Prochlorococcus marinus str. NATL2A: one gene and its partner. The main gene of each other region encodes a partner of the protein of the gene in region 2 in a complex. Links are inferred from orthologs where the notes say so. Each region holds a gene or a part of one and is shown on either strand. Other genes may lie near its edges.

What was found.
Region 1: the proteins of prfA (region 2) and prmC are in contact, whole or in part, in a crystal structure (PDB 2B3T), measured with the Escherichia coli proteins. The link is inferred for Prochlorococcus marinus str. NATL2A from one-to-one orthologs.

What each region holds. Positions count from the first base shown.
Region 1 is NC_007335.2:352,022-367,838, reverse strand. Bases 4,767-7,723 are described here. They hold prmC (peptide chain release factor N(5)-glutamine methyltransferase), read right to left. Parts: upstream 6,678-7,723; coding sequence 5,856-6,677; downstream 4,767-5,855. Other genes in these bases: psbM (photosystem II reaction center protein PsbM), read right to left, coding at 7,319-7,477; PMN2A_RS01875 (acyl-CoA thioesterase), read right to left, coding at 6,744-7,184; PMN2A_RS01885 (L-threonylcarbamoyladenylate synthase), read right to left, coding at 5,279-5,893; minE (cell division topological specificity factor MinE), read left to right, coding at 4,767-4,908. Outside these bases: petB (cytochrome b6), read right to left, coding at 1-287; carboxyl-terminal processing protease CtpZ, read left to right, coding at 357-1,667; PMN2A_RS01910 (HD domain-containing protein), read left to right, coding at 1,671-2,930; septum site-determining protein MinC, read left to right, coding at 2,933-3,577; septum site-determining protein MinD, read left to right, coding at 3,741-4,556; more of minE, read left to right, coding at 4,561-4,766; psbB (photosystem II chlorophyll-binding protein CP47), read left to right, coding at 7,958-9,481; PMN2A_RS10045 (photosystem II reaction center protein T), read left to right, coding at 9,520-9,615; transcriptional regulator NrdR, read left to right, coding at 9,775-10,254; PMN2A_RS01855 (30S ribosomal protein S1), read left to right, coding at 10,358-11,467; PMN2A_RS01850 (HAD family hydrolase), read left to right, coding at 11,486-12,274; metK (methionine adenosyltransferase), read left to right, coding at 12,298-13,527; PMN2A_RS01840 (FGGY-family carbohydrate kinase), read left to right, coding at 13,547-14,782; PMN2A_RS01835 (DUF2470 domain-containing protein), read left to right, coding at 14,880-15,149; PMN2A_RS01825 (hypothetical protein), read left to right, coding at 15,691-15,817. UniProt on the Escherichia coli protein: Methylates the class 1 translation termination release factors RF1/PrfA and RF2/PrfB on the glutamine residue of the universally conserved GGQ motif, i.e. on 'Gln-235' in RF1 and on 'Gln-252' in RF2.
Region 2 is NC_007335.2:1,586,761-1,602,538, forward strand. The notes cover bases 12,807-15,724. They hold prfA (peptide chain release factor 1), read right to left. Parts: upstream 14,856-15,724; coding sequence 13,758-14,855; downstream 12,807-13,757. Other genes in these bases: alr (alanine racemase), read right to left, coding at 12,807-13,174; PMN2A_RS08755 (HNH endonuclease), read left to right, coding at 13,248-13,754; rpmE (50S ribosomal protein L31), read right to left, coding at 14,891-15,151; rpsI (30S ribosomal protein S9), read right to left, coding at 15,188-15,595; rplM (50S ribosomal protein L13), read right to left, coding at 15,592-15,724. Also shown: PMN2A_RS08690 (hypothetical protein), read right to left, coding at 75-920; PMN2A_RS10900 (tetratricopeptide repeat protein), read left to right, coding at 1,341-3,137; PMN2A_RS10905 (hypothetical protein), read left to right, coding at 3,463-3,606; PMN2A_RS10910 (hypothetical protein), read right to left, coding at 4,101-4,271; PMN2A_RS08700 (hypothetical protein), read right to left, coding at 4,272-4,502; PMN2A_RS08705 (tetratricopeptide repeat protein), read left to right, coding at 4,941-6,944; PMN2A_RS10230 (tetratricopeptide repeat-containing sulfotransferase family protein), read right to left, coding at 7,069-9,126; PMN2A_RS08715 (hypothetical protein), read right to left, coding at 9,224-9,574; PMN2A_RS08720 (hypothetical protein), read left to right, coding at 9,812-10,009; PMN2A_RS08725 (hypothetical protein), read left to right, coding at 10,028-10,210; PMN2A_RS08730 (hypothetical protein), read right to left, coding at 10,331-10,864; PMN2A_RS08735 (hypothetical protein), read right to left, coding at 10,861-11,349; PMN2A_RS10915 (hypothetical protein), read right to left, coding at 11,588-11,737; more of alr, read right to left, coding at 11,966-12,806; more of rplM, read right to left, coding at 15,725-15,778. UniProt on the Escherichia coli protein: Peptide chain release factor 1 directs the termination of translation in response to the peptide chain termination codons UAG and UAA.

The DNA of each region.
Region 1 (15,817 bases), 1.2 Mb from region 2 along the record:
ATCATTGAGGCACTCCATCTGTGGACTGATCTAATCAACCAACCAAAACTCACATCTGTCATCAGATAACTAACAGAGCTATAAGCTTCAGTTACTGTAGGTTTGTAGTAAAAGGTCATCGCGAATCCAGTCGCGAATTGAATCAAAAAACAAACCAGTGTTATGCCACCAAGACAATAGAAAATGTTGACATGTGGAGGAACGTATTTTGAAGTGACATCATCAGCTATGTCCTGTATCTCAAGACGTTCCTGGAACCAGTCATAAACCGGTGAAGAGTTCGCCATCCACTTATTCACTGTACTTTCAAATATCTTACTCGATGTGCCCCTTGGTCGCCGCAAAAGATCAATCCAATGCTCTCATCTGTTAAATCTTTAACTAAGCCACTGCAAAGACTTTTTGCAGTATTAATTAGCTTTGGGATTTTATTTCAAGTCTTTACTCAGCCCGCTTTTGCCCTAAATGATGGACAATTGCTTGTTATTGAGGCATGGAATCAAGTAAATGCGGGTTATTTAGATCCTAAGAAATTTGATGAAATTCAATGGAAAAAACTTCGTCAAAAAGCTCTTGAAAAGCCAATAAACAATTCTCAACAAGCCTATTCAGCTATTGAAGCAATGCTTCTTCCTCTTGGAGATCCATATACGCGCTTATTAAGACCAGTTGATTACGAGGCGATGAAGAAAAGTAACATAGGTAGTGAAATCAATGGAGTTGGACTTCAATTAGGAGCGAGAAAAGAAGATGGAGACATAGTCGTAATATCTCCTCTTGAAGGCTCTCCAGCATCGGATGCAGGAATTACAAGTGGAACGATTATAAAAAAAGTCAACGGGCAATCCCCAAAACAACTAGGTCTAGAAGCAACAGCCGCAAAATTGAGAGGCCAAACTGGAACACAAGTAATCGTTGAATTAGAGCAACCTGACAATGAAATAAAAGAAATTTCTTTAGAAAGAAGAAGTGTTGATTTAAGACCAGTTAGAACTAAGAGAATAAGGAACGAATCACATACATTTGGTTATTTAAGAATTACACAATTTAGTGAGGGAGTCCCTGAGCAAGTCAAGGAAGCATTGGAAGAACTTTCTGGGAAAGACATAGATGGACTAATTTTGGACCTAAGAAATAATTCTGGAGGTCTTGTAAGTTCTGGACTCGCAGTTGCTGACGATTTCCTCAGCGATATGCCGATTGTTGAAACAAAAAAAAGAGATTCCATAAATGATCCCATCAGTTCTGGACTAGAAACTATTTATGATGGGCCAATGGTTACTCTTGTAAATGAGGGGACAGCAAGTGCTAGTGAAATTCTTGCTGGTGCTCTTCAGGATAATAAAAGATCTGAACTCATAGGTAATAAAACTTTTGGGAAAGGCCTCATACAATCTTTGACCAATCTTAGTGATGGCAGTGGTTTAGCTGTAACAGTTGCTAGTTATCTAACTCCTAGTGGAAGAGACATACAAAATCTAGGAATTGATCCTGATCGCCTCTTGGAAATGCCAGAGCCACTTAATCCAGGCTCTGATGAAGATAGATGGCTTTTAGATGCAGAGCTGATAATGCAAGCCACCTTGGACAAAGAAGAAGTCTCAGAAAAATTATCAAAAGAGACTTTAGTGAAAGAAGAACAATTAATAAGCCAAGAAATTGAATAAGTCATGTCGTCACGAACTTATTACGACCCTCTTCATCAATCCATTACATTAAATAGTTCGATTCCAGAGGAAAAAATGGTGATGGAATTAATAGATTCCTCCCCATTTCAAAGGTTACGAAGAATCAAACAGTTAGGTCCTGCTTACTTGACATTTCATGGTGCAGAATCAAGCAGGTTCACTCATTCTCTTGGTGTATTTCATCTGGCAAGAAGAGCGATCAATCATTTATTAAGTATTGATTCTGGATTAAAAGAGCATAAATTCATTATTTATGGTGCTGCGCTTTTACATGATCTAGGTCATGGACCACTCAGTCACACAAGTGAGGAAATTTTCAAGATAAAACATGAATATTGGACCGCTAAATTAATAAATTCATGTAAAGAAATAACTACGATACTTAATAAATATGGGAAAGGAAATGCAAAAGCAATTTCAGATTTAATTCAATCGGGAAAAGCTGAAAAAAAATCAATAATTTCGTTAATTAGTAGTCAGCTAGACTGTGATCGACTTGATTATTTAATGAGAGATAGTTATACAACTGGGGCAAGATATGGTCAGTTAGATATAGACCGGATAATTTCAGCAATGACAATTTCACCTGATGGAGATTTAGCAATACACCCAAAAGGATTAATGGCAGTTGAGCATTATTTAGTTATAAGGAATCTAATGTATAGAAGCGTGTACAATCATCGATTAAATGAAGTTTGTAATTGGTTATTAGAGCAAATTATAAAAACAGCAAGAAAAATTGGGCCACAAAGCTTATGGGCAGATAAAAGCATGTCTGAATGGCTTTGGAATCATGAAAAAATGAGCCTAGAAAGTTTTTTATCTAATGATGACACAGTAACTGGATATCATATCCATAAATGGCAAGATTGTAGTTCCAACAATCTATCTAATCTCTGTAAGCGCTTTATACATAGAAATTTATTAAAAGCACTAAATATATCCTCCTTTACTTTAGAGACGAGACTAGAATCTCTAGCAAAAGCTAGAAAACTATCTGAAAAATATTACCTTGAGCCAGATATATCCTGTGGATTAAGAGAACAAGTAGTGAAAAGTTACCATCCTTATAAACATGGACTTCGTTTATGGGACGGAGATAAGTTACAAGCTCTAGAGAGAGTTTCACCATTAGTTGATAGATTAATTCAGCCTAATCAATCTTCATGGTTGATTTATCCAAAAGAAATAGAAATTGAATTAAAAATAGAAATTGAGAACCTAAAAATGAAACACAATTAGAAATGAATTCAAAAAGTCAAAAAATAATAATCAATATAGAGGGTAGAAACTATCCTAATTGGAAAATAGATTTAAAAAATAAATTAAATACACTTAAGTCAAATAATTTAGAAATAGATGCTGAAAATATCGATCTTTCATGTAAAGAGATATCAGAAATCATTGAAATTGCGAATCAATATAATTGTAAGATTATTTGTTTTTGCTCATCATCTCCAAAGACGATTGTAAGCTCTCAATCACTAGGTTATAAATCTCAATTTATTGAAAGTTCTTCAAAAAATACCTCAGAGATAAACAAGAGAAATCCAACTTTTTTAAAAACTCACTTTCATCAAGGAACTGTCAGGTCAGGAGAATATATTGAAAGTCCTGGGGATTTGTTAATCCTTGGAGATGTTAATCCAGGGGCAAATGTTAGCGCAGAGGGAAATATAATTATTTGGGGAAGATTACTTGGGATTGCTCATGCAGGCAACAAAGGAAACTCTAAAGCAAAAATATCCGCACTTCAACTTAGCCCTGTTCAACTAAGAATCGCTAATAAAGTTGCTAGAGGTCCTAAGGAGAAGCCTCAATTTGGTCTTGCAGAACAAGCAAGAATCGATTCTGAAGAAATTATAATTTCCCCACTGGAGACCACATAATTAGAAAACAAAAACCAGTATGGTTTTGGACAAAAAGCAAGAAAAAATTACTTCATAAATGCTTAAAGATGTCTTCAAAAGCAAACCCAATGCAACCGATCTAACAATAAAGCTTTTTTCTTCATCAAAATCGAACTAAAGTTTGTCGAATCCAAGGAGGTCAGTGGCGACAGATACACGTGTCATTCTTATTTGCTCAGGAAAGGGTGGGGTTGGCAAGACAACCCTGACAGCTAATCTTGGCATTTCATTAGCAAGGCAGGGGTTAACCACTGCTGTTTTAGACGCAGACTTTGGTCTGAGAAATTTGGATTTACTATTAGGTCTTGAAAATCGAATTGTATATACGGCTCAAGAAGTTCTAGAGGAGGAATGCAGACTTGATCAGGCCTTAGTGAAGCACAAGCAAGAATCCAATCTATCTTTACTTCCTGCGGGGAATCCAAGAATGCTTGATTGGTTAAAACCCGATGATATGAAGTGCATAGTAGATATGTTAAAAGAACAGTTCAATTACGTTTTAATTGACTGCCCTGCAGGAGTTGAGGATGGATTTAAAAATGCTATGGCAGCCTCTCAAGAAGCAATTGTAGTTACCAACCCTGAGGTATCAGCAGTAAGAGATGCAGACAGAGTAATTGGTCTACTGAACACAAATTCCATTAAACCAGTCCAATTAGTTCTTAATCGAGTTAGGCCAAAGATGATGGCCAACCAAGAAATGCTTTCTATCGATGATGTGACTGATATTTTAGCCTTACCTTTACTTGGCCTTGTGCTAGAGGATGAACAAGTAATTGTAAGTACAAACCGAGGTGAGCCACTAACTTTAAATAGCGTTAATTCCCCAGCAGCTAAATGTTATCTAAATATTGCAAAGAGATTACAAGGAGAAGATATTCCACTTATTGATCCAGCAGAGGAGATTTCTGGATTTGGTGCGAAATTTAGAAGACTAATGCAAACAAAAATTTTCTAAAGCAATGGCAATGACACTTAGAGACATTATCAACAAGTTACTACGTAGACAGCCTGCTAGCGCTAGTACCGCGAGAGAGCGGTTGCAACTTGTTCTGGCTCATGATCGATCAGATCTCAGTACAGAACTTTTAGATCAAATGAGAAAAGAAATACTTGAGGTGGTCGCAAAGTATGTAGAGATAGATGTGGATGAAGGAGCAGTAAGTCTTGAGACAGAGGATCGCATGACCGCATTAGTTGCAAACCTACCAATAAAAAGAACTATGACTGGGCAAATCCAACTTAAAGAGCCTAAGAATCAGTCAGAAGTAGATTCTCCAGAAACTGAAGGCAAAGATCAAAACTCTTAATCAATTTCAAAATGGCATTGATTTGTTGGATGAGATTAAAAAGTATTTCCACAAATTTCTTAAATGGATTAACTTTTAGATTACTTTTTTAGGTAGGATAAAAAGATTGCCGGCTTAGCTCAGCGGTAGAGCAGCGCTTTTGTAAAGCGAAGGTCATCAGTTCAAATCTGTTAGCCGGCATTTAAAAAAAGAACTGAAGGAACTATTTAGATTTACCGGAGATTATCCAAATCAAAAAAGCTGCAATAAACAGGTTGAAAAATTTTAATTGAAAAATCCAATCAAAACTCATTATGGGGAGTCTAAAAAGCCACCAAAAAATTGATTGCACTATCAAAACTATTAATAAAAGATAAATCATTCGTTACTTTTATTTCAAAACGACTGAACCAGGCCTTAACAAATTCCACTTGCCATTTTTCCATTCAACAACTGTGCTTGCCATGCCAGAAGAACTTGGCCAAGGGATAGGAGCCAGTATTGGAATCTCCGGGAATTGAATCGAAGCTTCCATCGCATCTTTGACAGGTGTTTCTCCAGAAATGTTTGCACTTGTAGTTGCAAGAGGACCAGTTTGCATAAGCAAATCTCTTGCAATTCTTAGTGCGGGGACTCTGAAACCAACAGCATTTGAATTAGCATTCAAATATTTAGAAAAATTGCCTATTGTTGGCAAAACCATTGTTAATGCTCCAGGCCAATAGATTTTTGCCAATTGCAAGCTTTCTTCCAAAGCACAAGGATGAACAAATTCAAACAAATCATCCGAGCAACCTCCCATCAGGATAAGTGGCTTACTTGAAGGCCTTTTCTTAATAGTCCAAATTTTTTTTGAGTATTTTGGGTATGAACACAGTGCTGGCAAAGTATCAGTAGGAAATAAAGCTAAAGATCCCTTTTTCAACTTTAAAGCCAAGTCAAAGATTCCAAATTGCTGAGTGATCATTTCATTTTCTGCGACAAATTGCATAGCGCTTGATTCCACTTAAATCTTTTTCAAAAGAAACTTCTTCCATTCCAATATTCTTCATAAAACTAGTTATCTTTTCACTTTGATCATAATGATGTTCAAGAATCAACCAACCTCCTTTGGCAAGTCCATTTAATGCTCCAAGGATGATTTTTCTAGAAGCATTCATTCCATCCTCTCCACCATCCAAAGCAATAATTGGCTCATGGTTTTTAACAACTGGTTCTAACTCTTCAACTAAATAGGAGGGTATATAAGGAGGATTACTTAAAACCAAATCAAATCTTCCCCTCCATCTTTTCAAAGGTTCCCACCAATCACCCAAAGAAAATCTCACATTCGCATTTGGCACAATAGCTTTTAAATTTCTTTTTGCTAGTTCTAATGCTTCATTACTAATATCAGTTGCGTATCCATTCCAATTAGGAAGAGATTTAGCTAAAGATACTGCAATAGCTCCAGAGCCTGTACCAAGATCAGCCCATCTTCCAGAATCAAAATTAATAATTTTTTTCAAAGCAATATCAATCAAAAATTCTGTTTCTTGCCTAGGGATAAGAGCCTCTGCTGAAACCTCTAACTCAACATCTCTCCAAGGGCACTTAGAGATCAAATACTGAAGTGGGGTTTGATCTTTTAAATGAGATTTCCAAATAACTTCTAATTCATCAGTTGAGATATCTAAGGAAATAAACTTCTCAGGATTCAAAATAATGCTTTGCAATTTAGCCCAAGAGACTCCAGCGACCATATCCAAAAGCCAATCAAAATCAACTTTCCTACCGCCTATCAATATCATTTTTTTTCTCCATTTAAGAAAAGCGTCACCTGGAATGGATTTAAACATAATAGATTCTTCAATTCCTTAAAGTTTTGGTCCCTCTTCTAGCATTAATAATATATTTTTAATTTGTACTGGTAATTCTCTTACTAACTTTATAGATTCATTTGTTTTTCTTACAACAACAAGTCCTATTATTGCCTCAGCGCCAATATCACCATTTGATTTTAAGAATAAAGTTTTACAAGTAAGTCGTATTTTATTTTCCAGCTTAAATTGACTCGCTAAAAGAATCTTTTCACCATGAATAAAAGATATTTTATATCTAAGTTGAATTGAAACGACTGGAATTTCGAAACCCTTTTCAGATAGTTTTGTATACGAATGTCCAATTTTATCCAAAGCATCAATTCTCCCCTCTTCTAAAAAGTTTAAATAAGAGCCATGCCACATTACCCCTGCATGGTCAGTGTGCTGGGGAAGAACTGTTTTTGTTAATATCCATCTATTATTTTTTGAACTCATCCTCAATAAGAACCAATTATCTTAGTCGTTTAATTTGATATTAAAACTTTGAAGCAATACCTTTACGGTAAAACCTCAGTAGTGATATTGACCTCGAGCAAAAACTTGAGATCTTTGATTAGAAAAGTCCTAAATCACTTTTTAGGCTCAGGGCTCAATCTACCCTTGCTGGTATCAGAATAAAAGCTTGATTTCTCACCATCACTGGTAGAAACAAATAAACCGATAAGAAAAATAGTTGGTACTCCAACAAATAAAAGACTTGCGGCAAAGCCAAAACTAGTGGTTTCCATAACCGAGGTTTTTACTCAGAACAAATTTTACTGAAATAAACTATATATCCCTTCAGCAGAAAAACTGGGTTTTAAATCAAAGAGACTGAGATTTTGTAATTTGCCGAAAAATTATAATTTTAAAAAGTTTGTCAATTATTTTAGATTTGAAAAGCCAAGAAAAATAATTTTCAAACTATCGATTTCATGTTGATTTAAGCTCGGATTTTTAATTTTTTAAAATTAATTTGGTAAGAAAACGTCTTAAAATTACAAAATCAATTGAAATTCGAAAAATTCTTCTTTTTCTTTTTTTTTTAATTTTTTCTAGTCTGCGACTGTCTATTCTCAATTTTCAGCCCCTCAAAACCAGCTAGATTTGACTCAATAGTGTCAAAAGTCATTTCAGGTCTCTACATCCTGTGCATTAACTCAAGCAATACCATTTACGATCATGCGAGTCTTGCTGCATTAAGCAGCTTCGTTATACGAACCTGACCCATGGGATTGCCCTGGTATCGGGTGCACACAGTCGTTATCAACGACCCCGGCCGTCTCTTGGCCGTGCACCTCATGCATACTGCTTTGTTAGCCGGCTGGGCCGGCTCAATGGCCTTATATGAATTGGCCATTTTTGATCCTTCTGATCCAGTACTTAATCCAATGTGGCGCCAAGGCATGTATGTCATGCCCTTTATGGCCCGCCTAGGAATTACAGGCAGCTGGAACGGATGGGATATAACTGGAGCAACCGGAGTTGACCCCGGTTTCTGGAGCTTCGAAGGTGTTGCTGCAGCTCATATAGTTTTCAGTGGTCTCCTGATGCTTGCTGCCGTATGGCACTGGACATATTGGGACCTTGAATTGTGGGAAGATTCCCGCACTGGAGAGCCAGCTTTAGATCTTCCAAGAATATTTGGAATTCATCTTTTCTTAGCAGGCCTTACATGCTTTGGCTTTGGTGCATTTCATTGTTCATCAGTAGGCATATGGGTTTCTGATCCATATGGATTAACTGGGCATGTAGAAAAAGTTGCTCCAGTCTGGGGTGCAGAAGGATTTAATCCATTCAATGCTGGAGGAATTGTCGCCAATCATGTTGGGGCAGGACTTTTAGGAATAATTGGTGGAATATTCCATATCACCAATAGACCTGGAGAAAGGCTCTACAGGGCTCTAAAGCTAGGAAGTCTTGAAGGCGTTCTAGCAAGTGCTTTGGCAGCTGTTCTTTTTGTATCCTTCGTAGTTGCTGGAACAATGTGGTATGGATCAGCAACAACTCCAGTGGAATTATTTGGTCCTACTAGATATCAATGGGATTCTGGTTATTTCAAAACTGAAATCAACCGCAGAGTGCAAGAATCTATGAATGATGGTGCATCGAAAGCTGAGGCTTATGCATCTATTCCTGAGCAACTTGCTTTCTACGACTATGTAGGTAATAGTCCCGCCAAAGGAGGACTATTTAGAGTTGGTGCAATGGTTAATGGAGATGGAGTTCCGAGTGGATGGCAAGGTCACATCTCATTTACTGATAGCGATGGCAATGACTTAGAAGTAAGAAGAATTCCAAATTTCTTTGAGAACTTCCCTGTCATTCTTGAAGACAAGGATGGGAATGTCAAAGCTGACATTCCTTTCCGTCGAGCCGAAGCTAAGTACTCCATTGAACAAACTGGAGTCACAGCTACTGTTTATGGTGGTGAATTAAATGGACAAACATTTACTGATCCAGTAATAGTTAAACGTCTAGCTAGAAAATCTCAGCTTGGAGAGGCCTTCAAGTTTGACAGAGATAGATACAAGTCAGATGGTGTATTCAGAAGCTCTCCAAGAGCCTGGTTCACTTATGCTCACTTGTGTTTTGGCTTACTATTCCTCTTCGGGCACTGGTGGCACGCCGCTAGGACTCTATTTGGCGACAGATTCTCAGGTATCGATCCAGAGCTTGGGGATCAGGTTGAGTTTGGTCTCTTCAAAAAACTTGGAGACGAATCTACCCGCCGAGTTCCTGGTCGAGCCTAAATCAGGATTCTTTATCCCCCTTTATACCGAGAACTTAGATGGAAGCTTTCTCCTACGTGCTAATACTTACTTTGGCACTTGTAACGCTCTTCTTTGCTGTCGCATTTCGTGATCCTCCGAAATACGACAAGTAAATAACAATAAAAAAAGCCCTGAAAATTCAGGGCTTTTTTTATTGTTATTTACTTGAAATTAAAAAAATATTTTAAGTCTAAAAGTAGTTTTATTTAATCTACCCCTTCTCAGAAGCCAAATAAATGTTTAAAGTTAGTTAAATCGTTAAAAAGGGCTGCATGCAGTGCCCATCTTGTCAAAATACAGACAGTCGAGTTCTTGAATCTCGTTCGGCTGATTCTGGAAGAAGCGTAAGAAGAAGAAGGGAGTGCTTAAATTGCGACTTCCGATTTACTACTTATGAAAGAGTAGAAACAACACCAATTAATGTTTTAAAAAGAAGCGGAGCAAAAGAATTATTTAATCGAAGTAAAATAATTAATGGCCTAAACAGAGCCTGTGAAAAAACACTTATACATGGATCTAAAATTGAATTTATTGTTGACGAAATAGAGCTAGAACTCCATCAAGGAGTTTGTAAAGAGATCAAATCAATTGAAATTGGAGAAATGGTTCTTACACATTTAAAAGATATTAATGAAGTTGCTTATATCAGATTTGCATCTGTTTATAGACAGTTTAATGGAATTAATGATTTCATGAAAACCCTTGAAGCACTAAAACCAATAAAAAAAGAACAATTGGCATCAGTTATTTAACTAGAAAGACCTATCAATAAAGTAGAATTTAATCTCAATTTGGTCGGCGGGCCATTTTGTATTCCTATCGCACTGTTCTAAAAAGGCAGACCGCCATTCAAGCATGTCTGAAAATCCAGCAAGCAAAATTGAAGAAAAAAATCCTGAAAAAGAGACATCTATACCTGAAGAAACTGTTTCAAATGCCACAATTGCAGAGTTTGAAGAAAATTCAATTACTGAATTAAAAGAAGACGATATTCCAAAAAACATTCCTGCTGCTGATGACTCTTCAAGCAGAATTAATAAGAGTGATCTTGAAACTGCAGGTTTCACACTTGATGAATTTGCATCTTTACTAAGTAAATACGACTACAATTTTAAACCTGGTGACATCGTCAATGGAACAGTTTTTGCTCTTGAATCGAAAGGAGCAATGATTGACATCGGAGCGAAAACAGCTGCTTTTATGCCTATGCAAGAAGTCTCAATAAATAGAGTCGAGGGTCTGAGTGATGTTTTACAGCCCTCAGAAATTAGAGAATTTTTTATAATGACTGAGGAAAATGAGGATGGCCAATTATCCTTATCTATCAGGAGAATTGAATATCAACGAGCTTGGGAAAGAGTTAGACAATTACAAAAAGAAGATGCAACAATTTATTCCGAGGTTTTTGCTACAAATAGAGGCGGTGCACTTGTTCGAGTTGAAGGGCTCAGAGGATTTATTCCTGGATCACACATAAGCACTAGAAAGGCGAAAGAAGAACTAGTTGCTGATTTCTTGCCATTGAAATTCTTAGAAGTTGATGAAGAAAGGAATAGGCTTGTTTTAAGTCATCGCAGGGCTTTAGTCGAGAGAAAAATGAATCGCCTTGAAGTTGGAGAAGTTGTTGTAGGAGCAGTCAGAGGAATTAAACCTTATGGTGCATTTATAGACATTGGTGGCGTAAGTGGACTTCTTCACATCTCTGAAATAAGCCATGAGCATATTGAAACTCCTCACTCCGTATTAAATGTCAATGATCAAATGAAGGTCATGATTATTGATCTAGACGCTGAAAGAGGAAGAATTTCTCTATCGACGAAGGCGCTTGAACCAGAACCTGGAGACATGCTGACTGACCCTCAAAAAGTTTTTGATAAGGCTGAAGAGATGGCAGCGAGATACAAACAAATGCTTCTTGAGCAAGCAGAAGAAGGAGAAGATCCTATTGCAGTAATGACTATTTGATTATTTACATTTATTGAAATGGCAGAACTATTAATAAAAAATAGCTCTGTTGGTTTTATTAAGGCAGTAATATTTGATAAGGATGGGACCTTATCAAATAGTGAGGAGTGCTTATTAGAACTGGCTAAAACTAGGATAAATTTTTTTGAAGATAAACTTAAAAAATTAAAACTAAACAATATTAAAATTTGGTTATTAAAAAAATTGCTTATTTCTGTTTATGGATTAAAGAAAAATTATCTTTCAGCTAATGCAAGTTTAGCTATAGCTTCTAGAGAGCAAAACATTATATCAACTGCGACAATCTTTACTTTATTTGGTTTCGATTGGTTTCAATCACTTTCAATAGGTAAAGAAATCTTCGATGAAGTAGATATTTACCTTTTTAATCAAAAAGGTAATGCGCAGAAGCATAGAAATCTAATTTCAGGAGCTTTAGATCTATTGGTTTCTCTAAAAAAAGAAGGAGTATCTATTGCATTAATGACAAATGATACACAAGTAGGGATTGAAGAATTTATTTGCAGAAATAAATTGGAAGGTATATTTGATTATCATTGGAGTGCTGAAAATAAACCTTCTAAACCCAATCCAGAAGCAGTTATAGAACTTTGCAAAAAAATGAACTTTAACCCGTCAGATTGTGCTCTTATTTCAGATGCAGATACTGATTTAAGAATGGCCAAAGAAGCTGGCATAACAATAGTAGTTGGTTTTAATGGTGGCTGGCAAACCCCCCCAGTTCTGACTGAAAAGAAATTTCTTATAGAAAAATTAAATGAATTAAAAATTCATTCAAGCTATTAAAATATTGAATATTAATATTTTAAATGAGTAGATACGTTTTCACATCTGAATCTGTCACTGAAGGGCATCCAGACAAAATCTGTGATCAAGTGAGTGACGCAGTTTTAGATGCATGCCTCAGTGAAGATCCAACCAGCAGAGTCGCATGTGAAGCAGTTGTTAATACTGGCTTATGTTTAATAACTGGAGAAATAACTTCAAAAGCAGAGGTGGATTTTAATAAGCTTGTCAGAGAAGTTATCAAAAACATTGGATATAGAAGTGCAAGTGATGGCGGATTCGATGCTAATAGTTGCGCCGTTCTAGTCGCACTTGACCAACAGTCTTCAGATATAGCTCAAGGTGTAAATGAAGCTGAAGACCATTCAACAGATCCGCTCGATCAAGTAGGGGCTGGTGATCAGGGGATTATGTTTGGATTTGCTTGCGACGAGACTCCTGAACTTATGCCATTGCCAATAAGTCTCGCTCATCGATTAGCACGAAGGCTGGCATTAGTTAGGCATCAACAATTAATCGATTATCTTTTACCTGATGGCAAAACCCAAGTAAGTGTCTCATACGAAAACGGAGTACCATGCTCCATAGACACAATACTGATTTCTACTCAGCATAAATCCGAAGTAGATGGAATAACTCTTGAAGAGGAAATTCAAAAGAGAATTGCTAAAGACCTATGGAAATTTGTTGTTGAGCCTGCTACCGAAGACCTGCCTCTGAAACCTGCTAAAGGATCAACTCGCTTCCTTGTTAATCCCACAGGGAAATTTGTTATTGGGGGACCCCAAGGCGACGCAGGTCTAACTGGAAGAAAAATAATTGTTGATACCTATGGTGGATATGCTCGACATGGTGGAGGCGCTTTTTCAGGGAAAGACCCTACTAAGGTTGATAGATCTGCAGCTTATGCAGCAAGATTTGTTGCGAAGGCATTAGTTGCAGCAAATCTTGCAAAAAAAGTTGAAGTTCAATTAAGTTATGCAATCGGAGTCGCAAAACCTATATCGATACTTGTGGATTCATTTGGGACAGGAAAGGTTTCAGACTCTGAACTAACACAACTTGTACAAGATCAATTCGATCTAAGACCAGGCGCAATTATTAAAGCATTCGATCTTCAAAACCTACCAAGTATTAGAGGTGGACGTTTTTATAGAGATACCGCGGCCTATGGTCATTTTGGCAGAACGGATATTCTTCTCCCATGGGAGGACGTATCTCAAAAAGCAAAAGAACTAAGTTTGCTCAAATAAAAAGAATTTAATAAAAAAAATGTTAAACAATTCTCTTGTACTTGGTATAGATCTTGGTACATCAGGCGTAAGGATTGCAATCATTAATGTTAAAAAAAAAATACTATTCACATCATCAACAAAATACTCTAAAGGTCTAGAAATATCTGGAGACTGGATAAATAGCCTCAAAACTCTAATACAACAAATTCCAAGAGATCTCAAAGAAAAGTTGGTTTCTTGTTCAGTAGCTGGAACCTCTGGAACACTTCTAGCGTGCAATAGAGATGGAGTTCCTCTAGGGAAAGCCCTACCTTATTTCTTACCATTTTCGGAATATTCATACGAGATAAGAAATCTATTTACTAAAGAATGTGCAGGATCAAGCGTAAGTGGAAGTGTTGGAAGAGCACTAAAACTTCTAGCCTTATATGGTAATGAAATAATCTTAAGGCACCAAGCAGATTGGATTAGTGGATGGCTTATAAATAATTGGGAGTATGGGGAAGAAGGTAACAATATTAGGATGGGTTGGGAAATATCAAATAGTTCATGGCCAGAAAATTTTCAAAATTTAAAATGGTTAAAATGTCTTCCGAAAATAATTCCTTCAGGTCAAATAATGGGAAATGTATGTACTAAAAAAGCAGATGAATTAAGTTTACCAAAAAATCTTAAAGTCATAGCAGGAACTACAGATTCTAATGCTGGGGTTTTAGCTACTTTCCCTAATAAAAATGATGGGATAACAATCCTTGGTAGCACAATAGTAATTAAAAAATTTGTAAATAACCCCTTGGAGGGAAAAGGTATTTCAAATCATAAATTGTTAGGGAATTGGCTATCTGGTGGAGCATCTAATACAGGGGCTTCGATACTACTAGACTTCTTTAATCTTGAATATATTGCAGAATTAAGCAAACAAATAAATCCTAATAAATCATCAGGATTAAACCTTCTTCCATTGTCAAGTCAAGGAGAAAGATTTCCAATAGATGACCCAAATTTACAACCTAAACTTGATCCAAGACCAGTCAGTGATTCTCTTTATCTTCATGCATTATTTGAAGGGTTAGCGAAAATAGAAGCAAGAGGCTGGCAAAAACTTAATGAATTAGGAGCTGATTTACCTCGGCAAATAATTACTATTGGAGGAGGTGCAAAAAATATTACTTGGAAAAAAATAAGAGAAAGAGAAATTGGCATACCAATAAAAATATGCAACACCCCCCCCGCTGCTGGAGTAGCAAGTATTGCTTTGCAGGGATTATTATGAATAAAGGATTAAATTCTTTATAAAATTTTTAATCTGAATTTCTTTAAATCTATCTATCTTATTAATAAGTTTCTAAAATCACTAACAAAAAAATTTTATGAACTCCGAGCCAATCACCCAAGAGTCAAGTACAAGAATATGTAATCATATGAACAAAGACCATGAGGATGCTGTCAATGCATATGCAAAATATTATGGAAAAATTAAAACTTTTAAATCAGCAAAAATGATAAGCCTATCCCCAGAAGCTGTTCAGCTTAAAATTGATGACGAGACATTAGAAATAAAATTCGATCATATTCTTCAAGACTGTTCAGATGCACATAAAACATTGGTTAGGATGATCAAAGCTATTCCTAAGTTATGAAATTTGCTTCCAACAAAATCATTGGAAAGCTAGCATTTTCATGATTTTCAAATTACCTTTGAAATTAGACAAAAGAAAAATAAGGCGATTTCAATTTATTTTTCAATAAGGTACTTACGAATTGGTAGATTATTAGGGTTTAAAGCCGGGATAGCTCAGTTGGTAGAGCAGGCGACTGAAAATCGCCGTGTCCCCAGTTCAAATCTGGGTCCTGGCACCATTAATGAGCACCTTATAGGTGCTTTTTTAATACCCAAAACAAAATATAGTTGCGTTTTCAGGGTTTTAAGTTCGTTAAGGCACAAATTGAGTATCTATAAAAACGGTATGGAAGTGGTATGGAAGTTTCCCTATCAGATCAATGAATTATTACTGCCATGATGTTCTATGAATAATCAGGTATTCATTTTAGAAATCCAGAACTGATACATCCCAGCGAAGGTGTTTGGATGTTTTGCTTCAAACTTTACCCAGTTTTCTAAATCTTGGTGTTCAACTAGATTAAAGAGAAGACATAAGTCATGTAGCATTGATATCTCTTATGGACGACAATTGGAATTTTTTACTTTCTGAATTTCGTAGACTTGGCGGAGTAGCAGATAATGTATTTCAAAAGGAAGGTGAATATGGAAGAGGTATTTTTTCTGTTAATCCAAGTCTGAGAGCGA
Region 2 (15,778 bases):
AACTACAAGAACGAAAACATAGCAGAAAGTCAGAATAAAAAAGTTGCTTTTATATAGATATTCGTGAAATTGAATTACCCAGCAATAAATACCATTGCAGAAACAAGAATAGCCGAAGCCAAAATCCCTATGGAGGCTATTGACACGATCTTTCCAGTGTTTAATGAGACGGATACCGTTAACAATTCAGTTCTAGAGTCTCTTTTTTGTTGTGAATTAACTTGAGTTGGAGAATTAACTTTCTTACGGGCTTGAGCTTTTTTATCCGCTGCTGCCTTTTTCTCGGCTAAAGCTTTCTTAGCTGCTGCTGCCTTTTTATCTGCTAACGCCTTCTTATCCGCAGCTGCCTTTTTATCTGCTGCTGCCTTTTTCTCGGCTAAAGCTTTCTTAGCTGCTGCTGCCTTTTTATCTGTTAACGCCTTCTTATCCGCAGCTGCCTTTTTATCTGCTGCTGCCTTTTTATCTGCTAACGCCTTCTTATCCGCAGCTGCCTTTTTATCTGCTGCTGCCTTTTTATCTGCTAAAGCTTTCTTAGCCGCCGCTGCCTTTTTATCTGCTAACGCCTTCTTATCCGCAGCTGCCTTTTTATCTGCTGCTGCCTTTTTCTCGGCTAAAGCTTTCTTAGCCGCTGCTGCCTTTTTATCTGCTAACGCCTTCTTATCCGCAGCTGCCTTTTTATCTGCTGCTGCCTTTTTCTCGGCTAACGCTTTCTTAGCCGCTGCTGCCTTTTTATCTGCTAACGCCTTCTTATCCGCAGCTGCCTTTTTCTCGGCTAACGCTTTCTTAGCCGCTGCTGCCTTTTTATCTGCTAACGCCTTCTTATCCGCAGCTGCCTTTTTCTCGGCTAACGCCTTCTTATCCGCAGCTGCCTTTTTATCTGCTAACGCTTTCTTAGCGGCTTGAGCTGTTTTCGCTTGCACTTTAAATCCAAAAATTTTCCTTATTCAAGCATCCAGATATCAATGATTTTAAAAATATTGGCTAGTTGCAATGAAGTAATGCAAAAGATTTTTTCGTATACGTAATGGTTTCAAATCTCAATTTGGAATATATTCAATGATCCCATCTTTAATTATATGAACATGCTTAAATTGCTTTAATTAGTTAATCCTTTTACTTCGAGTCAATTTGGCGCTATATGGACTTCTCTGACATCCAATAAGAACGGAGAGGGAGTAATTCCGATTAGAGCAAAAAGAACGGGACGGAACGGGTTCGAAATAGTTGTTGTGGGGAGAGCGGAAAAATCCCCCTCAAAATCCCCCTCATTAGAAAAATGTTAATTAAAAGCTATTATATTGAATTGTAGAATTACTGAACTTGTAAGTTCGAAAAAAGTTTTGACATCTCGTGATAAAGATCAAGGAAAAAAGAAAATCAAGAATGTTAAAACATACCCAGTTCCATTCACTTTGGAAGAAAAAAAGAAAAATATTACTTTTAATACAAACACGCCTTCTCAACCTTCTAAAGAACAAATAATCAATCAAGCAATTGAATTTCATTCACAAGGAAATATTCCAGAAGCGGCAAAATATTATAAAAATTTCATCAATCAAGGATTCAAAGATGAGAGGGCTTTTTCTAATTATGGAGTCATATTAAAAAGTCTTGGTAAATTAAAAGAAGCAGAAATATCAACTCGTAAAGCAATTGAAATTAAACCTGATTTAGCAGATTCATATTATAATCTGGGGATCATTTTAAAAGATCTTGGCAAATTAAAAGAATCAGAAACATACACTCGCAAGGCTATTGAACTGAATCCTAATTACGCAGAGGCTCATTCCATTTTAGGACTAATATTGCGAGATCTTGGTAACTTACAAGAAGCAGAAAGCTACACTCGCAAAGCTATTGAAATTAAACCTAATTACGCAGAAGCTTGTTCCAATTTAGGACTAATATTGAAAGATAGCGGCCAATTACAAGAAGCAGAATTGTCATGTCGCAAAGCGATTGAAATTAATCCTAATTTCGCTGATGCGTATTCCAACCTGGGAGGTATATTGAGCGATCTTGGCAAATTAAAAGAAGCAGAGCTATCAGCTCGCAAAGCCATTGCAATTAAACCTAATTACGCAGAAGCTTGTTCAAATTTAGGAATAATATTGAAAGATCTTGGTAACTTGCAAGAAGCAGAAAGCTACACTCGCAAAGCTATTGAAATTAAGCCAAATTTCGCAGAGGCTCTTTATAGCCTGGGAAGCTTATTGATAGATCTTGATAAACGAGAAGAAGCAATGAAAAGCTTGTTAAAGGCAGTTGAATTAAAACCTGCATTAGATAAGGCAGTTAGAGACTTAGCCATTAATTTAAATTATGAAAAAAAATTTGAATTAGCTTTAAAATATCTAAGCAAAAATGAATCTATTTCTTGTCAAAGCCTATATCTAGGCTGTCTATTATCTCTAGATCGAGAAAAAGAGTTTAATGAAAAATATCAAGAACTATCTAAAAAGAGAGTCTGTAATGCTGAGATTGGAGGCATAATTGAGCATGCCAGTATTATTTACGAAAAAAAATATCATTCACCTTTCTGTAATCAAGCCATGAAATATGTCTTGTTTGAAAAAATAAATGAAGAATCATTCTCCACAAATGATCTAAACAAAATGATTTCTTATATAAAAAACGAAAAAACTATGATGAGGTATCAAGGTACTCTTCATAAAGGAATTCAAACTTCTGGAAATTTATTTTCATTAGATCTTCCATTTGTTAGGTCAATTAAAAAAGCCTTAGAAGAAAAGATTGAACTTTACAGAAATAAATTTAAAGATAGTGGGCAAGGCTTCATCCTTAATTGGCCCGAAAAGTATGAACTTCGGTCATGGATGATAAGTATGAAAAACGGAGGATTCCTGGCACCTCATAATCATGAATATGGATGGGTTACTGGTAGTTTTTATCTACAGATTCCTAAATATAGTAATAATGATAATCATTCAGGTGATATAGCTTTTAGTTATAAAGGTCCTAGATATCCTAATAAAGGTAAGAATTTTAATTTAATGATTAAGAAAATAGAAATCAGAGATATTTGTATATTTCCTTCTTCTTTATTTCACCATACAATTCCATTTGAAAGCACAGAAGAACGGATATGTTTTGTTTTTGATTTAATACAGAAATAATAATATTAAATCTATATATAAGAAATGCTTACCGAAATATAAAAAAGAAAAACTTGCCAAACTGGCCAAAGTTTGAAGTAAAATATCCCAAAAATCAAAAAGGAATCTATCAGTCTCTAATTTCTAAAGGCGAGTAAATAATTATTCTAAAGACGAGCAAAATCAAATGATATCACAAGGCCTTTACTTAAATCTTTCAGTCAAAAATGATTACTTACCTTAATTAATTGAGAAGTATTCATAACATTTATGATGTCCAAAGCGTATAGGAGTGCTGTGCTTCTTCAAGCATTTCTAAAACTTCTTGCTTACAAGCACATGATATTTGAGCAAGCAAGCAGATCATTTGGTAGGTTATTTTCTAATGCCGTATGAGATGAACAAAACCGCCTACAAAGTTGATAATAATTTTGAGCGAGAGAAAGAAGGAAATCCTATCTCTCTTGGAGTAGAAGCACCTTCTTTGTAGGTCCTTTTTTAATGCCTTAAGTAATAAACAGACCACACATATCCACCCAATAAACTTCAATCCCCCTCAGACGCAGCAAAAATCCCCCTCAACGAGCGTGAAACCGATTGACATATCAGAGATCTCTCTCCTAGTGAGTTCTCAAAATCCCCCTCGCACTTTTCGTTCTGTATGGCACACTAAGGGACCGCTTGAAACTCTTAAACTTTCAAAACCATTACTACGACTGTATTCTTGCTTTTTCTGGGAACGCCTGAAACGCTCTGAAACTAATTAAGAACGGAGAGGGAGGACTTTTGAGTGACACCAAGTGGACTGTGGTGAAGCAGCATTACGCAAGGAGATGGGATTTTTGGGTTATTCCACCCAACATTCCACCCAACACAATTCAAATGTTATTTAAGGAGCACGATTACACTCTAAAATATACCTTCAAAATGAAGTGAGGGTCTCAAGGTCGCTGAAGCAGCAGGATCCCTTTCTTAATGCAAAAATTAAGGTTTCCAATACTCATCCCATTCATCCTGAAGTTCTTTCTGCGATAAAGAGTTGTAGAAACCTCTCCACTTCTTTTCTGAATTTGCGTCAGTTGCACTCAATGACACCATTAGATCTATTGCTTCTTCTTTGGTAAAGGATTTGCCTTGATTTGATTTGAATATCACTTACGAAGCAATCTCCTCCCAAGGATCACGTGAAGATAGTTCCTTGAATGGTATCAATTTAAAATCACCTCTCCTGATACCACTACAGATCAATCCATCTGGATGTTCTCTCTTAAATATTTCAACTGCATCTTCTTTTCGTTCTGATGGAATAGTGACTTTATAAATCACATCACCTGAATCACGAATCTTATAAACAAAAATCCAATTATATTCTTTACTATCCATCATCAGTTCATGCTGACTAACTTTGTTTTAACTCACTTTGGTCTGATGAACCAATTACACAAATGGAAACAGGTGTTTTCTCTCATGTTCCAATGATTTTGTTTAATTAGAAATGGGTTGGAGTTCTAGCACTTGTCTTCCCGTAGGTCAGGGAAGTGGTTAGTTAAAGGGAATCGGATTGTTCACATGGATACACAAGTGCTGAACTTAAATTGAAGTGGGCAACCAAAATCTTGCCCACTTCTTTAATGGAAGAAATTAAGAACGGAGAGGGAGTAATTCCCATTAGAGCAAAAAAGAACGGGACGGAACGGGTTGGGAATAGTTGTTGAGGGGAGAGCGGAAAAATCCCCCTCAAAATCCCCCTCATTAGAAAAATATTAATTAAAAGCTATTATATTGAATTGTAGAATTACTGAACTTGTAAGTTCGAAAAAAGTTTTGACATCTCGTGATAAAGATCAAGGAAAAAAGAAAATCAAGAATGTTAAAACATACCCAGTTCCATTCACTTTAGAAGAAAAAAAGGAAAATATTACTATTAATACAAACACGCCTTCTCAACCTTCTAAAGAACAAATAATCAATCAAGCAATTGAATTTCATTCACAAGGAAATATTCCAGAAGCGGCAAAATATTATAAAAATTTCATCAATAAAGGATTCAAAGATGAGAGAGCTTTTTCTAATTATGGAGTCATATTAAAAAGTCTTGGTAAATTAAAAGAAGCAGAAATATCAACTCGTAAAGCAATTGAAATTAAACCTGATTTCGCAAAGGCTCATTACAATCTGGGAAATATATTGAATGATCTGGGTAAATTAAAAGAAGCAGAAATATCAACTCGTAAAGCAATTGAAATTAAACCTGATTACGCAGATGCTTATTCCAATTTGGGAAATATATTGAATGATCTGGGCAAATTACAAGAGGCAGAATTGTCATATCGCAAAGCAATTGAAATTAAACCTGATTACGCAGAGGCTCATTACAATTTGGGAAACTTATTGAAAGAGCTAGGCAAATTACAAGAAGCAGAATTGTCATATCGCAAAGCAATTGAAATTAAACCTGATTTCGCAGAGGCTCATTACAATCTGGGAAATATATTGAATGATCTGGGCAAATTACAAGAGGCAGAATTGTCATATCGCAAAGCAATTGAAATTAAACCTGATTTCGCAGAGGCTCATTACAATCTGGGAAATATATTGAATGATCTGGGCAAATTACAAGAGGCAGAATTGTCATATCGCAAAGCGATTGAAATTAAACCTGATTTCGCTGAGGCTCATTACAATTTGGGAAACTTATTGAAAGAGCTAGGCAAATTACAAGAAGCAGAATTGTCATATCGCAAAGCGATTGAAATTAAACCTGATTTCGCTGAGGCTCATTACAATTTGGGAAACTTATTGAAAGAGCTAGGCAAATTACAAGAAGCAGAATTGTCATATCGCAAAGCGATTGAAATTAAACCTGATTACGCAGAGGCATTTTGGAATCTTTCATTACTTGAACTACTTCAAGGTGACTATAAAAATGGTCTAGAAAACTATGAATTTAGATTCAAAAAAAAGAAGCCTGCTATTCCTCACTGTAAGACAAAAGTCCAAAGGATAAATAATCAAAAACTACAAAAAGGAGAAAAGCTCTTAGTCATTAGCGAACAAGGTTTAGGCGATACTCTTCAATATATGAGATATATTCCTTACCTTAGAAATCAAGAACTCAAAATTTCTTTTTGTGCTCAAACAAAACTACATTCATTGATCCAAGCCTCAGGGATTGATCAGAATCCATTAACGCCAGAACAAGCTGAGACAATTTCAGAAGGGCAATGGAGTTCATTATTATCTTTACCTAGATATCTAGAGATAAATCCCCAAAAACCAATCATTTCTGAACCATATATCTTTTCCACTAATCAACTAAAAAAGAAATGGAAAAACATACTCTCTAAAGAGAAAAGACCAATCATTGGTATTAACTGGCAAGGGAATCCAAATATGGAAAAGACTTATCAAGGACGATCAATTCCTCTTGAAACTTTTGCCACTCTTGCTAGGAACAATAATTTTAAATTACTTTCACTACAAAAAGGTTTTGGTTCAGAGCAACTTGAAAAATGCTCTTTCAGAAATAAGTTTGTTAACTGCCAAGCTCAAATTGATGAGACTTGGGATTTTCTTGAAAATGCTGCCATAATTGAGAACTGTGATTTAATCATTACTTGTGATACTTCGATTGCTCATTTAGCTGGAGGAATGGGTAAAAAAGTTTGGTTACTGCTAAAAGATATTCCTTTTTGGACTTGGGGACTTGAAAGGGAGAATACATTTTGGTATCCATCGATGAGATTATTCCGTCAAAAAGAGCGAAATAATTGGCAAGAGGTTATGGAGAGAGTATTAATGGAAATTACAAAAGAAAAAAATTACTAAAAAAGTTAAATTCAGTTTTTAGCACACGTATTTTGTACTAAAAACCTTATCTATTGACCTGATTCATTACTTTTGAAAGTGTTGGTATGTTTTTTCAAACTTTTCCCAGTTCTATAAGTTTGTTTTATAAGGTTATGTCTTGATATCTATCAGTTTGAGTAAGGATTTCAATAGCAGGTTTCAGCATATCTTTGTAGTTCTTCCATCCACCAATTGATTTTGAATTAATTGGGGAACGAACTTGAACATTGCTTGCTGTTGAAACTGAGCGTGGATTAAGATGAGGCGATAGATATTTATCTTCCCATTTCCAACCTAACCAAGAGATCAAAGATTTGATTTCTTTATTTGGATTGCTAACTAATGAGTCATAATTTAAGTCATAAATTGTTGATTTAAATCTATTCTTATATTGAGTCATAATTTCTTCTTGATCTAGATAAATTCTTACGCAATCAACTAGGGATGAGGAATATTCATTTCCTTTAGCAAAATGTGTTCGGTAAATTGAAAGAATATTATCTAAAGGATTTCTATAGCAGTGAATAATTTTTGCGTTTGGTATTCTTTTAGCAATAATACCTGTGTATTGATAATTATATAAGTTTTTATTAGTTGCAATGTTCAACTCAGTATGATTATTTACTTTTTCCCCATAAAGTTCAGCAAAATTTGCATCTTTTTTAGACTTCTTATACTCTAGAAAAGATTCCTCTAGAATATTAATTTCACCTAGATCACATACTTCATTGTTCATACTAAGAATTGATTCCAATAATGTAGAACCACTTCTAGGCATTCCGACAATGAAAATACTCTCAGGAGAATTTCTGGGTTCTTTTTTATTAATTTCATTTTTATTAGATTCAATAAATAATGCCTGAGACTTACTTAATAACTTATTAGATTCAGATGGTTTAATAGCAAGTTTTAATTCATTCGCCAAATCAAGATATGTAGAACTCTCTTCGTATTGTTTTTCCTTATGAAGAATATTTGCTCTTGCAAAGTAAATATAAACTTGATCTTCTTGGGATTTATTAATTAAGATATTTTTAGAAAAGAGTTGATCCTGCCATATATTATTCTCATCAGAATATTTAATTAATGATATTGAATAGTATGCTATTGCGTAATCAGGTTTGATTTTAATTGCTTTGCGGCATGACAATTCTGCTTCTTCTAATTTGCCAAGATCTTTCAATATGATTCCCAGATTGTAATGAGCATTGGCGAAATCAGGATTAAGTTCAATTGCTTTGCGGTATGACAATTCTGCTTCTTGTAATTTGCCTAGTTCTTTCAATAAGACTCCCAAATTGTAATGAGAGTCTGCGTAATCAGGTTTGATTTTAATTGCTTTGCGGCATGACAATTCTGCTTCTTCTAATTTGCCAAGATCTTTCAATATGATTCCCAGATTGTAATGAGCATTGGCGAAATCAGGATTCAGTTCAATTGCTTTGCGGTATGACAATTCTGCTTCTTCTAATTTGCCTAGTTCTTTCAATAAGACTCCCAAATTGTAATGAGCGTCTGCGAAATCAGGATTAAGTTCAATTGTTTTGCGATATGACAATTCTGCTTCTTGTAATTTGCCAAGATCTTTTAATATGTTTCCCAGATTGGAATGTGCTTCTGCGAAATTAGGGTTAAGTTCAATTGCTTTGCAGTATGACAATTCTGCTTCTTCTAATTTGCCAAGATCACTCAATATGATTCCCAAATTGTAATGTGCTTCTGCGAAATCAGGATTCAGTTCAATTGCTTTGCGGTATGACAATTCTGCTTCTTCTAATTTACCAAGATCACTCAATATGATTCCCAGATTTAAATGCGCTTTTGCGTAATCAGGTTTAATTTCAATTGCTTTGCGAGTAGATAATTCTGCTTCTTGTAATTTGCCTAGACTTTTTAAAATTATTCCATAATTAGAAAAAACCCTGTGATCTTTGAAAACTTTATCAATAAAATATTGATAAAGTTTTGCTGCTTCTGAAATATTGCCTTGTGAATGAAACTTCAATGCTTGATTAATTATTTGTTCTTTAGACGGTTTGGAAGGAGTGTTCGTAGTAATAGTAATATTTTTTTTGATTTCTCCTAAAGCAAATGGAACGGAGAATGTTTTTATTTCAGTGACTTTTTTCTTTACTTCTCCATCTTGACTAGAAAGATCCATCTTCTCTTATCTTTTCTCTCTTTTGATTCTTCCGATTTTACTACTTAAGTAAAGCGGATACTTGAAATTGGTTAGTGTCCTGAAGATGCTTGAATCCTTATCCCTTAGATCTTGATTGGTGGTGCTTGCAATTCCTGTTCTTAAAAACTTTTTGCCACCTTTCATCCCAATTGCCCTGAATACTTTGACTCCCGTAAGTTCCAATAATATTTCCTAAGCACATTGCAGCAGTCTTCCCCCTCGCCTCATATGCACATACTGGACACTGAAGAATCCAAGTACCCTTAGTTCCCTTGATGATCCTTGCTTGCTTTCTATCCGCACACTTTGCATGATGTTTTGCACAAGTAGGACATTTAACTTGCCAACAAAAATCTATTTTATTCCATACACCTGATAACTCCAAAGCAATATCTCTTGCGAAGGAGTCCTGATCAACTCTATGCATTATTTTTATCTCTAATGTTTATAAGTAATTAACTTATTAGGCTAACCATGTTGTTACATTATGTTAACACGAATGTACATTTCTGTCAACTCAAGACTACATAACAAATGAGATGGTGATGATGCTTTAGAGACTCTAAGTGTCCTTTTGTTTCCGCAAACGAAAAAGAAAGCATAAATAAAGTATGCGGAGCAATCTGTGTAAGACGTAGAGATATCAACTGAACAAAACTCAATAATGACATCAGCAACATATTCACCAACAAAAATAAACAGAATACATAAACAAAAACCTCTATCAAACAATGTTCATATGGTTCTTACTGATGAGGAACTTGAAATGGAAACCAACATTAGAGAACTAACAAATACACCAAAGAGAACAGACTTGTATAAAAAATGCTTGAAGTCTATGGATGACTTATTACGCAAATAAAAATTGAAAAGATAGAACATGAGTAAGCAAGCAATTATCAATACAAATACAGACACAAGACTGAATAAAGCATTAGTTCAAATCAACAAGAATGCATCTAGCAGTATCAACAGTGAACCAATGAAGAAGAATGCACTAATTGATTCACTACTTAATGCTGCAATGGATAAAATGGTGCGAGATAAGAAGATCAAACTATAGTAAATTTTTGGAACCTTAGTAACCTACAAACGCCCCAAAACGAGCAAGAGATATTAAACAAATAAAAAAAATTCCAGTTGGAAAAAATCATAAAATAAGTTTGCAAAGAGTAGTTCCCGTCTACTCTTTTTTATTGTCTTCTTCGCCATCTTTAAGCATATTGATTACTCTGTCCCACCATGCCTTGACTTCTTCAGTACCCTTTCTTGCTGCTTCTGTTTCTGGACACATTGCTCTCCACCTCTGAAACACACTTCCATTTTTGCTGAAAAAGTTTGGTTTGCCGCTGCTAGTGAATGCACTTAAATTTCGTTCCCACTTTTCCTCTGGTGGAGATGGAGGAGGAGAAAAATATTCTCTGCTTCTATTAGTAAAAATATTTGTCTTGCAGTTGGAATAGTTCCAACTTGTAGTACCACCAGTACCAATTGGTGAATCAAATACTGGTGCTCGCTGCTCTAACCCACCTTCACGAGTCCACATGTATGGAGTACGTTTCACTTTGATTTTTCTCCAACCATCACCTATCTCAACCATGTTTGTTAGTTGTTCAACTTTCTTGTGACATCCAGCACCACAACTAAACTTTTCAATCACGTTGGTTTGAAGAACAATTTCTGATTGAAGTGCAGCGGCAAATAGTAGTGGAATCAATTGAACCCCCTCAACTTGGTTTCATCAATTACTGCTGGATGCAAAATCAATGAGTGAGGTTCACCAATATTGGATCTATTAGAAAAAGACTTAGGTCTTATCCCTTCAACCCATCCGCTCTTATGACACCAATGAATTGGAAAATTATCTCCACGCTTGTGACCCTCTGGCATTTTTAGACTGCTGAACTTGCACCAAAAACCTTTGCCACGTTTAAGTTCAACCACGTCAGATGAATGGCGTCTTCCAGCGAATCCAAGAGAACCAAGTGATGGGTATGCAACAGGACAGCATGGTGGTTCACCTTTGATTTGACGGCAGCGGCAAGGATAGAAAATTCCATTCTTGTTACCAATAAAAACCACGTTCCCTGTATGAGTTACTTGTGAATACATCTCTACGTTGCCGTTATCAATATCACTGTCATCCATGACATATGCAGCGAAAACTCCAGCGAAGAGAACAGGAGCAAGGAAGATATTCATAAACATCTCAGGGGTTCACAACGTCCAACATGCGTCCTGAATCGTCAGTCATCTTATGCCTGAGATTTGTTGATTTTGCTCTTCTGGTCATTGTCCTAAAGGTATCTGCTTCGTTGGTTTTGGTGAGATACTTTTGCCAAATTCCATGTTGGTTTTGCCAGTAAATATGAAACTTCATCATTACTTTTGACCAAGAATTGTTTATCAAATTAAGCACATAAATTTGAGTCCTAAAGTGTTAGGTCCCCGTTACAGGACCAACCTCCCAACAACACATTTCCTGAGATCCTTTGCAGCAACTGAATTTTCTCCCAACAACAAAATGACTTCTCCCAACAACATTCCCAACAACACACGCTTGACTTAGTATGAACCCACCTGACTCCAATTGACCCGCTCTATTCAGTCATATCAGTAGTTTTGGGGGATTATGAACCTTTCTGAATCCGTCTGAATCTAATGAAAAACGGAGAGGGAGGGATTCGAACCCTCGACAGAAGTTGCCTCCTGTAACTCCTTAGCAGGGAGCCGCTTTCAACCACTCAGCCACCTCTCCATTCCCCATACCTTATCAAGTCAAAGCTCAAATAATTTGTATTGTGATCCTCTACAAATTTTAAGTGACAACTCTAGGAAGTCGATTTCGGAAACTGCAAAGAACTTCCCATGGAATTGATCCAGACAAATCACACCAATCTTGAGGAGAGATGCAAACCTCACCATCAGTTCCAAGAAGAGTTAAAACCTGACCTGTTTTTATATCTGGTTTATCAGTTATGTCAAAAACCATTTGATCCATTGCAATTGCACCTACTTGAGGAACTAACACTCCATCTATTGAGGCTGATATTTTTCCAGAAAGGCTTCTGCTTACCCCATCTGCATAGCCAATAGCAACGACAGCAAGCTTGCTTGCCCTTTGAGTTTTAAAAAAATGTCCGTACCCCACTCCAATTCCTTTCCCAACATCCCTAACCAAAGTAACTCGAGCCTTAACTTTCAACGCTGGGCTAAGTTTCAAATCAGACTTAAAATCATTTACAGGGAAATAACCATACAAACTTAGTCCCACCCGAACCATATCAAAATGAAGTCGACTATCTGAAAGTGTTCCCGCAGAATTTGCTAGGTGTCTGCATATAAACTTGTTTCTTTTGCCCAAACCCTTTAAGACCTTCTCAAATCTATTTAACTGAATCTGCGTGAAACTTAGTTGAGTATTATTTTCTAGATATCTATCAGCAATTGCCAAATGACTATATATACCTTCTAAGGCTATATTTTCAAGACAATCAATCTTATTAATTAATTCTTTAAATTGATTGCAGTTACAGCCAAGTCTCGTCATACCTGTGTCTATTTTTAAGTGAATAGCAAATTTTTTATTCTTATTTTCTGCGATATTATTGCAAATTATTGCCTCACGAATTCCACTAATCGTAGGAATAAGATCCCAGCAAAAGGAAGAATAAAGTTCTTCTGAATTAATTAGATTTCCAAGAATTAATATCTGACACTTCAAGCCAGCATTCCTTAATTGAATACCCTCTTCTAAAGTTGCTACTCCAAGACTGTCTGCACCTCCAGTTAACGCAGATTTAGCAACAGTCTCTGCACCATGTCCGTATCCATCAGCTTTCACAACTGCCATCAATGAACAATCATCGCCAATAAAGTTTTTCAAGACTCTTGCATTATTTTCGATAATTTTCGAATCAACCTCAACCCATGCACGACTGCGAGGATCAGGGGTAATTACATTTTCAGTTAACCCACCAAAAGTGAAAGATCTTTCAGTTCTATTGATTTTTGACATACTCTGCATCCAATCAATGTAATAAGGGAAACTGCAACAAGGAGTCAATACCACTAGCATGCCGCTTAAATAGCTTGCTTGCATGGGTCAAGTTCTTGTTTTGAATGCTTCCTATGAGCCATTGAACATCACTTCATGGCGACGCGCGACTGTTTTAATGCTCAAAGGCAAGGCTGAAAGTCTTGAAGAAGATGCTACACACAATATTAGGCAAGATGTCAAAGCTCCTACAGTAATAAGATTAAGGCAATTTATTAGAGTTCCATATCGAGATATTCCTCTATCTAGAAAAAATATATTTCAAAGAGATAATAACTCTTGTCAATATTGTGGTCAGAAAAATAAAAAACTTTCAATTGATCATGTTTTCCCTCGTAGTAGAGGAGGAACAGATAATTGGGAAAATGTGATTACTGCATGTCTGCAGTGCAACGTCATGAAAGGTAATAGAACCCCTGAAGAGGCAAAGATGCCTTTAAGAACCAAACCCTATAAACCTTTAAATAACATGAGTTTTGAAACAACAAAACAAATTCATTCTGGTCGTCATAAAGAATGGAGTAAATACGTAATTGGATGGGTAGCTTAGCTTTTAATCTTCAGATTGATTACTAAGCTCTTCCATTTGCCTTTTTTGTTCTTCTGCAATACATGCACCTATGACATCTTCCAATTGACCTGAAAGAACTTGTTCAAGGGGGAAATTAACTCCTAATCGATGATCAGTTGTTCGATTATCTTTGTAGTTATATGTCCTAATCTTTTCACTTCTATCACCTGTGCCAACCTGAGACAATCGAGCAGATCTTTCCTTTGCATTAGCCTCTGCTAGTTCTAGTTCTAATAATTTAGCTCTTAAAATCTCCATTGCTCTTTCTCTATTTTGCATTTGAGAACGTTCTTGCGTACAAAAAACTCTTATACCTGAGGGCTTGTGAAATAAATCAATAGCGGTTTCTACTTTATTTACATTTTGCCCGCCAGCACCACCTGATCTTGCCGTACTAATTTCTAGATCGGTAGATTCTATTTTCACCTCTACTGGATCAGCTTCTGGCATTACAGCAACAGTTGCAGTAGAGGTATGAACTCGTCCTTGAGATTCAGTTGAAGGGACTCTTTGAACTCTATGAACACCTGCTTCAAATTTTAATTGGCTGTAAACAGACTCCCCTTTGACAGAGATAATCATTTCACGAAAACCGCCCATATCAGCTTCTGTTGAACTTATAGGTTTTACATTCCATCCAAGTTTTTGACCATATCTTTCATACATTCTTGCTAAATCACCAGCCCATAAACAAGCTTCATTCCCTCCTGCTCCAGCTCTGATTTCAAGCATCACACTTCTTTCATCTCTTGGATCTTTGGGTAAAAGAGCCAAAGTCAACTTTTGAATTAATTCATTTTTTGAGAGTTCGAGATTTTGAAGTTCTTCTCTAGCTAAAAGTTCCATCTCTTTATCATCTCTGCTTTCTTTTACTAATCCTTTAGCTTCTAGACACTCTTTTTCTATTATCTGGAGCTTTAAATAATCATTAACCAAAGGCTCTAAACGGGATCTTTCTCTAGCAATTGTCTCTAATTGTTTTGGATCTGATGCAACATCTGGATCAGCTAATTGCAACTCCAAGTTTTGAAAACTACTTTTAGCTGTTTCTAATCGTTTAATTAGGGTTGAAGAATCCATTCTTTTTATTCCCTAAATCTTTAGATCAACAGCTGTCAACTTTCTTTTTTTTCTTCTGAAGATTTATCTTTTTGTTCACTCGAGTCCGATGAGGCCATACCATATTTTCTCATGAATCTATCTACTCTTCCTTCCGTATCTAAAATCTTTTGAGTCCCGGTGAAGAAAGGATGATTTCCACTCCAAACATCAACCTGTATTTCAGGCTGAGTAGCACCTGTTGTCATGACAACTTCTCCATTACAAATTACTTTTGCTTCTGGATACCAAGTTGGATGTATATCTGATTTAGGCATGATAAAAAAGTGAAAACTTTAAGGTGAAAAGTAAAATTATCTCTTTGAGAATTGAGGAGCTTTACGAGCTTTTTTCAGACCATATTTACGCCTTTCTTTTGCTCTAGGGTCACGACTAAGGTGCCCCTCTAATTTTAGAGGTTTACGATTATCAAGAGATAAAGTACATAAAGCTCTAGCAGCTCCCTGTTTAATGGCGTCAGACTGGCCAGTCAACCCTCCACCATAGACATTAACTAAAACATCATATGATTCACTCAATCCTAAAGTTTTCAAAGGAGCTTTAACAGCAGATATATAAGCAGGATTAAAATTCAAGTAGTGGTCACCAGGACGACCATTGATGATTATTTCACCTTTCCCAGGAGTTAATCTAACTCTGGCTACAGATGTCTTACGTCTACCAGTTCCCCAGTAAACTACTTTATTTGTGGAACTAGTCATTTTGTAACAGATTCAGAATTTAGAGAAAGAATTTTAGGCTCTTGGGCTGAATGAGGATGATCAGAGCCTTTATAAACTTTGAGTTTCGTAAATAATTGCCTTCCTAACCTTGTGTGAGGCAGCATTCCTTTAATTGCCTTTTCAACTATTCTCTCAGGGATTCTGGATTGAAGAGCCTTAAAG